One region of the Rummeliibacillus sp. GQ308 genome, then DNA from elsewhere that is predicted to be linked to it. Evidence: riboswitches for the same ligand, from Rfam matches in the RefSeq annotation. Region 1 holds a riboswitch; the other holds the start of a gene.
What was found. A riboswitch is a leader RNA that binds a small molecule or an ion and turns the genes downstream of it on or off. The one in region 1 is predicted to bind thiamine pyrophosphate.
Positions count from the first base shown of each region.

Region 2: it holds a riboswitch for thiamine pyrophosphate, as region 1 does, so the genes downstream of both, tenA (thiaminase II) here and tenA (thiaminase II) in region 1, are expected to answer to the same signal.

Region 1 covers NZ_JCAXDQ010000005.1:120,467-125,931, forward strand. Annotated here, with positions in the region: gene thiE (thiamine phosphate synthase) at 1-461, opposite strand, end outside; gene thiD (bifunctional hydroxymethylpyrimidine kinase/phosphomethylpyrimidine kinase) at 406-1,272, opposite strand; gene thiM (hydroxyethylthiazole kinase) at 1,272-2,021, opposite strand; gene tenA (thiaminase II) at 2,008-2,688, opposite strand; TPP riboswitch at 2,750-2,848, opposite strand; TPP riboswitch at 2,903-3,001, opposite strand; gene AC6CHJ_RS15140 (GNAT family N-acetyltransferase) at 3,073-3,501, opposite strand; gene AC6CHJ_RS15145 (hypothetical protein) at 3,528-4,262, opposite strand; gene AC6CHJ_RS15150 (hypothetical protein) at 4,264-4,992, opposite strand; gene AC6CHJ_RS15155 (hypothetical protein) at 5,174-5,465, shown strand, end outside.
Region 2 covers NZ_JCAXDQ010000003.1:164,321-169,785, forward strand. Annotated here, with positions in the region: gene AC6CHJ_RS13140 (thiazole biosynthesis adenylyltransferase ThiF) at 65-1,084, opposite strand; gene AC6CHJ_RS13145 (thiazole synthase) at 1,081-1,848, opposite strand; gene thiS (sulfur carrier protein ThiS) at 1,850-2,053, opposite strand; gene tenI (thiazole tautomerase TenI) at 2,086-2,709, opposite strand; gene tenA (thiaminase II) at 2,709-3,398, opposite strand; TPP riboswitch at 3,503-3,610, opposite strand; gene AC6CHJ_RS13165 (tRNA dihydrouridine synthase) at 4,140-5,108, opposite strand; gene AC6CHJ_RS13170 (polysaccharide deacetylase family protein) at 5,394-5,465, shown strand, end outside.

The sequences.
Region 1 (5,465 bases):
GCCTCCTGTAAAAATGTAACACCCGCTGGCTTCTTGGCATCTTGTTTAGACTTCGTTTCATATATAGGGCCTATCCCGACATAATCTGCACCTTGATTCACAGCCTGCACCAATTCTTTTTTTGTATGCACTGATACACCAATCATCTTCCCCTTAAATTCCGGCCGTATTTTTTCCAGCGCCATATCTTCTTGCCCGATATGCACACCATCCGCTTCTATCTTCAAAGCCAATTCGATATGATCATTGACAATAAATGGGACCTCATATTGCTTGCAGAGCCTCTGGCACTCACGCGCAAACATTTCAAGATCTTTGCCAGTTAATGCCCCTTTACCCTTTTCACGCAACTGAAACATTGTGATACCAGCCTGTAATGCTTGTTCGAGCACTTGGAGGGGTGGTTCAATGCAGTTTTGCGTGCCCATAATCAGATAAACTACTAAATTCTCTTTCCTCACTAATTGTCACCTCACAGTTGCCGCTTAATTTTTTATACGCAAAATGGTTTGTAGGACCATGTCCATTCCCTATATTTAATGGATGTTGAATAGCTAAATGGACGAATTTTTTCGCTTCTATTATGGCACTTTTTAAAGAGAAGCCCTGTGCCAAAAAAGCGGTTAACGCTGCTGAGAAGGTGCATCCTGTACCGTGTGTTTGAACAGTGGAAATTCGCTTCGTTTGCATTGAAAAGAACGAACCATCTTGAAAAAATACAGTATCTACTGCATCCTTACCTTCTAAATGACCGCCTTTTATAATGACGCATGAAACACCCATTGCAAGCATTGCGTTTGCAGCCTTTTCTAAGTCTTTTGGTCTTTTTATTTCGATTCCGCTTATTACCTCTGCTTCTGGTATGTTTGGCGTAAGAATAGTTGCACGCGGCAATAGGAATTTTTTCAGCGCAGTCACTGCCTCATGTTGTAGCAAAGATGCTCCACCTTTCGCAATCATCACTGGGTCTACTAACAATTGTGTCTCTTTATCTCGCAAACTATGTGCTACAGCTTCAATAATCTCGGCAGAAAACAACATGCCCGTTTTCACCGCTTTTATCGGCATATCCCTCATCACTAATTCGATTTGCTGCTGAACAAATTCTGGTTGGGCTGGGTATATACCTTCAACACCTAGCGTATTTTGTGCAGTCAATGCCGTAATAGCTGATGTGCCAAAAACGCCAAGCTCCTGGAAAGTCTTTAGATCTGCTTGAATACCTGCTCCTCCACCGCTGTCAGAACCGGCAATAGTCATGGCAATATTCATTATGCTCGCCCCCCTGAAACCTGTTGCAATTGATTAAGTACTTCTTGTTGAACAGCACCTAACCATTCCTTCTGGCATGCCATCTCGGCAACCTTTTTATAGTCTTTCAAAACGTCGGTTAAGATAGAAAGGTTATTTCTTTCTACTGCTAAGGCTGCTGTACAAATAGCGCTAAGCAAACACCCCGTACCCGTAATCTTCGTCATGAGCTCATGACCGCCTGCTATATAATCAATACTTTCGCCGTTTGTTGCAATGTCCACCTCGCCGGTGACAATAACAAAACAGTTGTACTGTTTCGCTATAGCTTTTGCTGTCTGCTCGGTATCCATCTCTCCTACGCCGCTGTCTACTCCCTTTGAGTCCCAATTGACACCTGCGATTGCTGCAAGTTCTCCAGTATTGCAGCGAATAAGATCAAATTTAATTTCTCTCAATAGATTCTTCACCGTCTCGCGACGAAAGGCAGTGGCGCCTACGCCTACCGGATCTAGAACGACAGGAATTCCCACTTCATTCGCTTTGCGTCCAGCTACAATCATTGCTTCTTTTGTTCGGCCATTAATGGTACCAATATTAACAAGTAAACCACTTGCAACAGAAACCATATCTCCTACCTCTGCGATTTCATCTGCCATAACTGGCGATGCCCCAATCGCGAGCAGTCCGTTTGCTGTAAAATTTGCTACTACATAATTTGTTATACAGTGGATTAAAGGATTTTTCTGATTTATTTTAAGCAAGCTCATAAGGTGAAAGCTCCTTCCAATTTTCTAAAGACCAGGCCATATCCCAAAACTTGCATTCGTAATAGGCACTCATTTGGAAAAATGCTTTCATCTTTTGATGGTCAGCTGGGTGTTCTTTCGCATACTTATTGAGCATCTGCTTTTGGATGTCCAGTTGATCTTTAAACTCTTTACCGCTATACAATTCAATCCAATCTCTGTATAACTTCTGTGTCGGTTTTTCATCTTTATACGCTTCACCAATACTTTGGTATAACCAAGGACATGGCAGCAACGCGGCAAATGCAACTGGCAGGCTTTCGTTTAGAACGGCGTTATACATATGGTTAATATAATTATTGTTGGCTGGCGCAGGAATAAGCTCCGCTTGTTCTTGTTCTCCAATATGAAGTTCTTTGAAAACAATCCGGTGGAGCTCAAGTTCTGCTTCATTTATACTTCTAGCTGATTCAAGATAATAGGCCATTTCCTGGTTCGTCTCTGATTTGGATGCTGCTATTGCCAATATTTTTGAGTAATGCTTTAAATAAATGGCATCCTGCATCATATAAAATTTAAAGTTCTCCATTGGCAGTGTGCCATGTACTAACCCTTTCACGAATGGGTGTACCATGCTATCATCCCAATATGCATCTGCTTCTTCTCTAACAACTTCATCAAATCTCACTGTTCGTCCTCCTTTAAAGTGGACGTAGACGCAAAAAATCCCTATGAGTAGACATAGAGATTTCATACCTTCATCTGCTCCCTACGTCAGTATTAACTGTCAGGTTCTAAGGGTCAGGTTTTAACCTTCTCAACACTTTCGTGTCCCCCCGCACTAAAATATTTGGTTGGGTACAAAAAAACTCTCCCATAAACGGAGAGCTGCTGTACAAAACGATCATATGTACTTTGCTCCCTACGCCAGTATTAACTGTCAGGTTCTAAGGGTCAGGCTTAAACCTTCTCAACACTTTCGTGTCCCCCTGCAAATATTTAAGTTATATTCATCGTACCATTCAACTGGATGCCATTCAAGGATAAAACAAGCATAGCTTTTTACAACATATTAGAATTCTTTCTTAAACACATAACTTACCTTGTCGTACCCCATCTTTTCTTCATAAAAACGGTGTGCCTTCGTACGTTGCAATCCAGAAGATAAGGCCACACACTCATACTTATATTCTTTCGCCCATGCTTCTACAAATTCAAGCAACTCTTCTCCATAACCGAACGAGCGCTTAGATGTATCTGTCACTAAATCACATACCCATATATATCTTCCATAATAAAGTGTAATCATTGGCTGGAATCCGACCACCGCAACTATTTCATCAGAGTCAACGAGTGCATAGAGCTTATACTGTTCCTTTTCCATCGCTTCCATCACTAATTCTACATATGTGTTTATATCTAAATGTGTTCTGAGTTGGCTCATGACCGGAAAGGCATCCATAATTTCATCTTTTGAGTTTAAATTTTTTATCATTTTCATAAAAACACCTCCTAGATTATCGATACTCATTCATAAAGATCCCGACTTCCCTTTTCGAAACGTTCCGGAAAGCGTAAAATGATATCCCCGTTTGAAAAGCTTTCTCCATTATTAGTAAATTCAATCGGCTCTTTTACACCAGGCTTGACATTCGGTCTCCATCCAAAATTAAACGAATCTCCTTCCTCCTCATTTGAGAAGAGCCAATCCGTTTGAACAGGTCTAGCATAATCTTTAATCGTAGCCCAATCTTCTGGAATAGAAAAAACCCCATATGTCTTATGATTCAATAGCACTTTCTCTGTCATTTGAACTGGTGGAATATAAAGACTTTGCCTATCGTAGGTGATATAATCCCGTTGCCTCAGTAGATAAAATGTAAATGAATCCACCTTGTTTTTATGAAAAATATTCCACACATATACATACTTTGGACGTTTTCCATCTTCTATCTTCCATATCATCGGTTCTTCTCGATTATCCACTTCAGCGACTCGCCATTTATTCTTCTTCCAAATCCAATAGCTAAGTCCATAGTCTTTATTCAAAGAAATAAAAGGAACCACTTTATGGCGTTCATCAACGTGGATTATATCTTGTATTGTTTTTACGCTAGCCCCTGGAAAGGTCTCATTTATATCCTTTTTCAGCGCTTCCTCTGTTGGAAAAGGAGTTGGTTTTGAATAAGAATAATAATAGAATAGACCTATAATACCAATAATCACTACTAAAAGAGCAAACATTCCTTTTCTTTTCTTCATATTATTGCTCCTCCTTTAGCACGGGATCATTTAAACGGTAATAAAGCTGTTGCTGAGGTGTAGTTATTAAAATGCCTTTTCCGTCTTTTTCTATGTACAGTGTTGGTGATGGAAGTCCACTTCCCCATTTCGGCTTTACTCCTACAAGCTGATAAGGAAAATGTTCTTCTTTTTTGTTAGCTTCTGAGGCACTTATCTCATATAGGCTTGAAAACCACTTATCGCTATAGATTTCCCGCTGTTTCATATGTGTGAATTTCCCTGCTAGCTTCTTTCTATCTAACACTATCTTCTTTTTTGCTGAAGGATGAATAGTGATTAATTTTGCATTTTCTAAATTCGCTAGGTATGTTGCTGGTTTTTTGTCTGGAAAAATCCATTGTTGAAAGGGTATTGCTACAAGTGAAGCTACTATAAAAATGAAATTGAAGCTAAACCCCAGCCAAGCAAAAGAGCGATATGATTTCCATCGATTTCTGCCTTTTAATATAAAGTATAAAATCCATACCCCTAAAGGTAAAATGGATATTTTTAGCGCTGTGCTCCAGATGTTCAAGTTAATAGAAAAAGAAAAAAGACCTACGAATAACACGAGTACAGCCTTCCAAATTTTAATGCCGCCTCCATGTTTTTTATAGTTACGGTAGAATAGGTAACCACAGATACACCATGCTAAAAGTAGAGTTATGACAGGTATAATAGCAATGGATGAATAATCAATTGTAACCACACTTTCTCCCCCTTCTGCTTCTCATTTTCGGATGATGTCCCTACTTCCTATATACATCATTATGTCATAAGGAATCCAACCAATATAGCATAATTTTACCTTTTTGGTAAATGCATTTAACAAACCAATAAGCTTTTATTATATGATAGACAGTATATTAAGAGAGCTAAAGAGGTGACCCATGTCAAAATTTAAGCGATTCATGCGTTTAGAGTGGCAGAATTTTAAAGAAGAATTTAAAGAGGACATTCATTATGAATGGGAAACAAACTATAAGGGACATATAATTAAAGTCGTTATGGATATTCATGCAAAACAATTATTTGTAGATCAAACATTAGTGAAACAAGTTCAATATCCAAGCTTTGTTTCCCACTTCTATACATTCAAGAAACTAAAAGAAAAAGTTGAAATAGATGGTGAAACTTATATCATTGACGCGGACATAGGAGGCTTTACTTCCTATGTTTGTA
Region 2 (5,465 bases), on a different contig from region 1:
TGTTACAGTTTTGATTAGTATAACTGTTGATTAGACATCTATACCCCACAAGCATACTCCTTAGCTATCCTAAATAACGATAATAAAATGATTTAGCTTCCTCAATATTCTTCGTGCCATGTATCAATGCCCGTCCGTCTTTAAATAGGACGAGACGAAAATCGCCCATTTTAAACGAAACAAGATATGGATTTCGTACGACTGAGTCCGCTTGCTTAGATAGTAGGTTTGCTACGTTTTCTAAGTCCACTGTGATTCTATGAGACGGTCGAATTTGAACCGTCTCGCGTCCACACAATACTGCTACTTTTGATTGACTTTGATGTTCTAGGTAAGGATAAGTTGGATGATCGCCACAGGATGGACAACTCTGTTTCTTTAACTGATCGACCTTGATAGAAGTATGTTGATTCTTCCATAAATCAAAGGATATAAGCTGATTCCTTAAAGAACAATCATCCTCAACTAAAATCTTTAGCGCTTCAGTGATTTGATAAGCCACTACCATTTGGACAGCGGGACTGATTATGCCTGCCGTATCACACGTTAATCCACCAATTGGCACTGTCTCCAGCAAACAATTTAAACAAGGCGTTTTCCCCGGGATAATGGAATAGCTTAATCCATAGCTTCCGGCACAAGCACCATAAATCCATGGAATGTTATATTTTTGTGCTACATCATTTAGAATCATGCGTGTGTCAAAATTATCTGTGGCATCCATTATGAGATCCACATCCCTTATAAGTTGCTCTGCTTCAGTCGCTGAAACATCTTGAACAAGACCATGGATTTCTACTTCACTATTTAACTGTGATAATCGTTTATGCGCTGCAATAGCTTTAGGTACGCGTTGCTTGGCATCTTCCTCATCGTATAATTGTTGCCTTTGAAGATTACTCCACTCTACGTAATCTCGATCAACTATAGTCAGCTTACCAACCCCCATACGTACGAGACTTTCTGCACTTCCCGTTCCGAGTGCCCCTGCACCAATTACAAGTACATGCTTTTGCCTAATTTTCTCTTGGCCTTCTTTACCGATAGGCACAAATAATTCTTGCCTTGAATAACGCTCACTCACCCGATGCTCATTCCTTCGGTTGGACTGCTAGCCGTTGCATAGTTTTTTTTCGCTATTCTACCTGCTTCATAGCCTAAGCGCCCTGCTTCGATGGCAAGCTTCATTGCTTCCGCCATTTTCACGGGATCACCAGCACCCGAAACAGCAGTATTTAAGAGGACTCCATCCGCTCCTGCTTCCATAGCAATAGCCGCATCAGATGGCGCACCAATACCTGCATCTACAATAACAGGGACAGTTGCTTGCTCAATAATAAAACTTAAATTAAGCGGGTTGATAATGCCTTGACCAGAACCTATTGGAGAAGCGCCAGGCATGATTGCATGGACGCCTAATTCTTGCAATCTTTTAGCTAGCAATACATCATCTGAGATATAAGGAAGGACAATAAATCCTTCTTTCAATAATTCTTCAGATGCCTTATATGTTTCGAACGGGTCAGGCAACAGGGTTTTTTGGCAACCGATGACTTCGACTTTAATCATGTCACATAAGCCAGATGCCTTTGCCAGCTTGGCGATGCGAACCGCTTCTGCAGCCGTAGTGGCCCCTGCTGTATTGGGTAATAGTTTATACTTCGCTAAATCTATTTTCTCCAGGAAATTCGGCTGGCTCGCCTCAAAAATATTCATTCTTCTAACGGCAAACGTAAGGATATCCGTTCCTGATACTTCCACGGCTTCTTTCTGAATATCAAAGTTTGGGTACTTTCCTGTTCCTAATAAAAGTCTTGATTGAAATTCATATGGCCCAATTTTCAACATTTCATCCACCTCCAACAAAGTGTACAATCTCTATTTTGTCGCCATCTGATACAGCTGTGTCGAAATAGCGACTTTTGTCTAAAATGTTATGATTTAATTCCATAATGAAAACCTTAGATTCTAATCCAAAGTGATGAATCACATCTGACACAACTCTTATTTGCTCGGGAACTTCTAGAGATTCACCATTTATTTGGAGTCTCATCCGCTCACTTCCTTTTACGTGTGCTAATCAATTTATTTTGATAAAGGACTTTCCGTTAACCTCAATTTTGCAGAATACTTTTTCGCTGCCTGTACTGGATTGTTTGCCAACATCACTCCTGACAAGACTGCAATCCCGCTTGCTCCTGCTTCCAACACTCGTTCTACATTCTCAAATTGAATTCCGCCAATCGCAATCACTGGAACTTTTACGTTCATAGTTAATTCCTTTAATTTTTCTAGGCCTCGTGGTTCTTTGTCCGGCTTGGATTGTGAAGGGAAGATATGGCCATATATCACATAATCTGCGCCACATTCACTCGCATATATCGCTTCTTCTACTGTGTGAACCGAACATCCTAGCCGTAATGCTGGAAAAACATCCTTCACAACCGCGATATCCAAACTATGATTAGCTAGTTGAACGCCCTTCACCTTTGTGACCGCTCCGACGTCCAGTCGATCGTTGATGATGATTTTATCCAAAGGCACACCTTCTGCCTTCAGTTGATTTACGATTTCCATTAGTTCTCTGGCAGTTCTCTGCTTTTCACGGATATGGAAAGCATCAATGAATGGATGAATATCTTTGGCGATCCGAATCATTTCAGGAATAGGCTGTCTGCCTGTCGAAACAATATGCAGCTCTCGATTCATTAGCCTCTCACCATCGAATCCTTATTCACGATTGGCCAATCTTCATGCTGATAAGCCATCTCCCAAAATGAATATTCGTATTGGCTGCTGATCATAAAATGCTCGAGCATTTGCAAGCGATCTGATTCTGTAACCCTCTCAGCAATCTCATCGATTCGCTCGATTTGCTCCACCACTTTTTCATGGAACCAATCGCCACCGTATGCAGCAATCCACTCTTGATAGATTGGTTGATTTGGCGTATTTCCCTTTAAACGCTGACCGATTTCATCATAAAGCCAATAGCATGGAAGAAGCGCTGCAATAATATCACCAATATGACCAGTAAATGCCGCTCGATATAGATGAGATGTGTACGCATAGGCAGTGGGAGCAGGCTTAAACTCAGCAATTTCAGCATCAGTAATTCCTAATTGCTTTGAAAAATTAGCATGCAGACTCAGTTCTGCTTCAGCTGTACCCTGTACATGAATAGCCATGCGAGCCGTTGTGTGCAAATCAGGTGCCTTTGCTCCCGCCAATGCCTGCACTCTGGCAAAATGAGAAAGATAATAAGAATCCTGCAACACGTAATAGCGGAAGCTTTCTAATGGCAAGCTTCCATCAGCTATCCCTGTCACAAAAGGATGCTGAAAACTTGCTTCCCAAATAGAATCTGCCTCTAGTCGTAACTGCTCTGAAAATTTCATCATAATCCCTCCAAAAATAGTGTTAGGAAAATGGAATAAAAAAACCCCACTTTCCTTTACGCAAAGAAAGTGGGTATTAGAAATTATATGTATCAAAAAATAAAATTTCTGCCGTGCCACTTCCCTACGTTGGTATAAACCAAATCAGGTTCCAAGAGTCTCAAAGTCACACTTTGATCTCAGCCATTCTAATGGCACCCCTAGTGGTAAATCATATGAAGTTTTAGTAACATTCGATATTATCTTAACATTATTGAATGGATTGTCAAGGACAGATATGGTGAAATTTAGTAACATCCCTTTCCTTAGGATTGATTGCTGTTGGGCACCTAATCACAGCACAACGTAATTTTCAATTTGAAAATCTTTATCTCTTTTTATAACCTTTTTGCGGGCGACCATATTTTACTTCATTTAGGACAGATAGGACTTAAATTGCTAACTTTCGGAAGTAAACTTGTGAAGAGCGGTTGTAAATCGGGTGGATGCGGTGGTAAATCTTCCAGGAACAGTTGTATCTCACCACCGAACGGTTGTAAATATAGGAATGCTACCGCCACTCTATTACTTACGATATGTAAACTTCCTTATATAATCCGAGCTTCTCCATAGTCCTTCTCTTTTCTAGTTAAAAATTTTATTATATTGTAGTCTCACAAGACACCCGTTATAACTAAAAAAGATTATCTCAATCACGGGCTGAGATAATCTTTTTCCTTTTTTAGGTTTGGCTATTGCTTTCTAATCAACATTCTTTACTTCAAAACCATCAATCAGCGCACGCACTTCATCCGTAGATTTCGTGTGCATCAATTGATTTCGCAATTCGCCAGCACCAGGAAATCCTTTGACATAGATCTTGAAGAAACGATGAAGTCCCGAAATGGAACGTGGCACTAGTTCTTGATATTGATCGTGCAAATCTAGCTGATATCTTAAAAGATCTAGAAGCTCCTGGCTGCTATGCTCTCTTGGTTCTTTTTCAAACGCAAACGGATTTTTAAAGATACCGCGACCAATCATGATGCCGTCTATTCCATATTGTTCAGCAAGCTCAAGACCTTTTTGTCGGTCAGGAATGTCTCCATTGATGGTAAGCATTGTGTCAGGTGCAATACGGTCACGTAATTCCTTGATTGCCGGAATCATCTCCCAATGGGCATCTACTTTACTCATTTCTTTTCTTGTTCGCAAATGAATCGAAAGGTTGGCAATATCCTGCTTCAATATATGCGCTAGCCAGTCCTCCCACTCATTTAGATCTGAGTAGCCTAGCCTTGTTTTAACACTAACAGGCAGTCCTCCTGCTTTTGCTGCTTGGATGATTTCTGCAGCTGCATCTGGTCGAAGAATAAGACCGCTACCCTTTCCTCTAGACGCTACGTTTGGAACAGGGCAGCCCATATTAATATCGATGCCTTTGTACCCCATCTCCGCCATTCCGATACTCATTTCACGGAAATACTCGGGCTTGTCTCCCCAGATATGTGCCACCATTGGCTGTTCGTCTTCCGTAAAAGTCAAACGTCCACGCACACTGTTCTTTCCTTCTGGGTGGCAATAACTATCCGTGTTTGTAAACTCGGTGAAAAATACATCCGGACGTCCTGCTTTGCTCACGACATGGCGAAATACAACATCAGTCACATCCTCCATGGGAGCCAGCACAAAGAATGGTCGTGGCAAGTCACGCCAAAAGTTTTCTTTCATATTCATACAAATCCTTTCATCTATATCCTGTACATCCTATTTACATTGTTTATGAATTTAACACATTCTATTTCTAGAGTATAACCTAGCTTTTCTATTTTATCTTTAATCCATTTTTTCTTAAACTCTTTTTTAAAAGAAACCACCAAATACAAACATTTTGTTTTCCTCAAAACTTTTCATAGTGCTGGTAAGTCATATTAATAAAGGTAAATGCATAATAGCGCAAAAATCAGGTTCAATCCATCATACAAAACACACTAAGAAAGAGAGGTTGCTCGAAAGATGAAACGACAAGGAAAAAAGAGAGCGAAAGGGAAAGTCAGCATAGGCTTAGGAGTTATACTCGCAGCAATC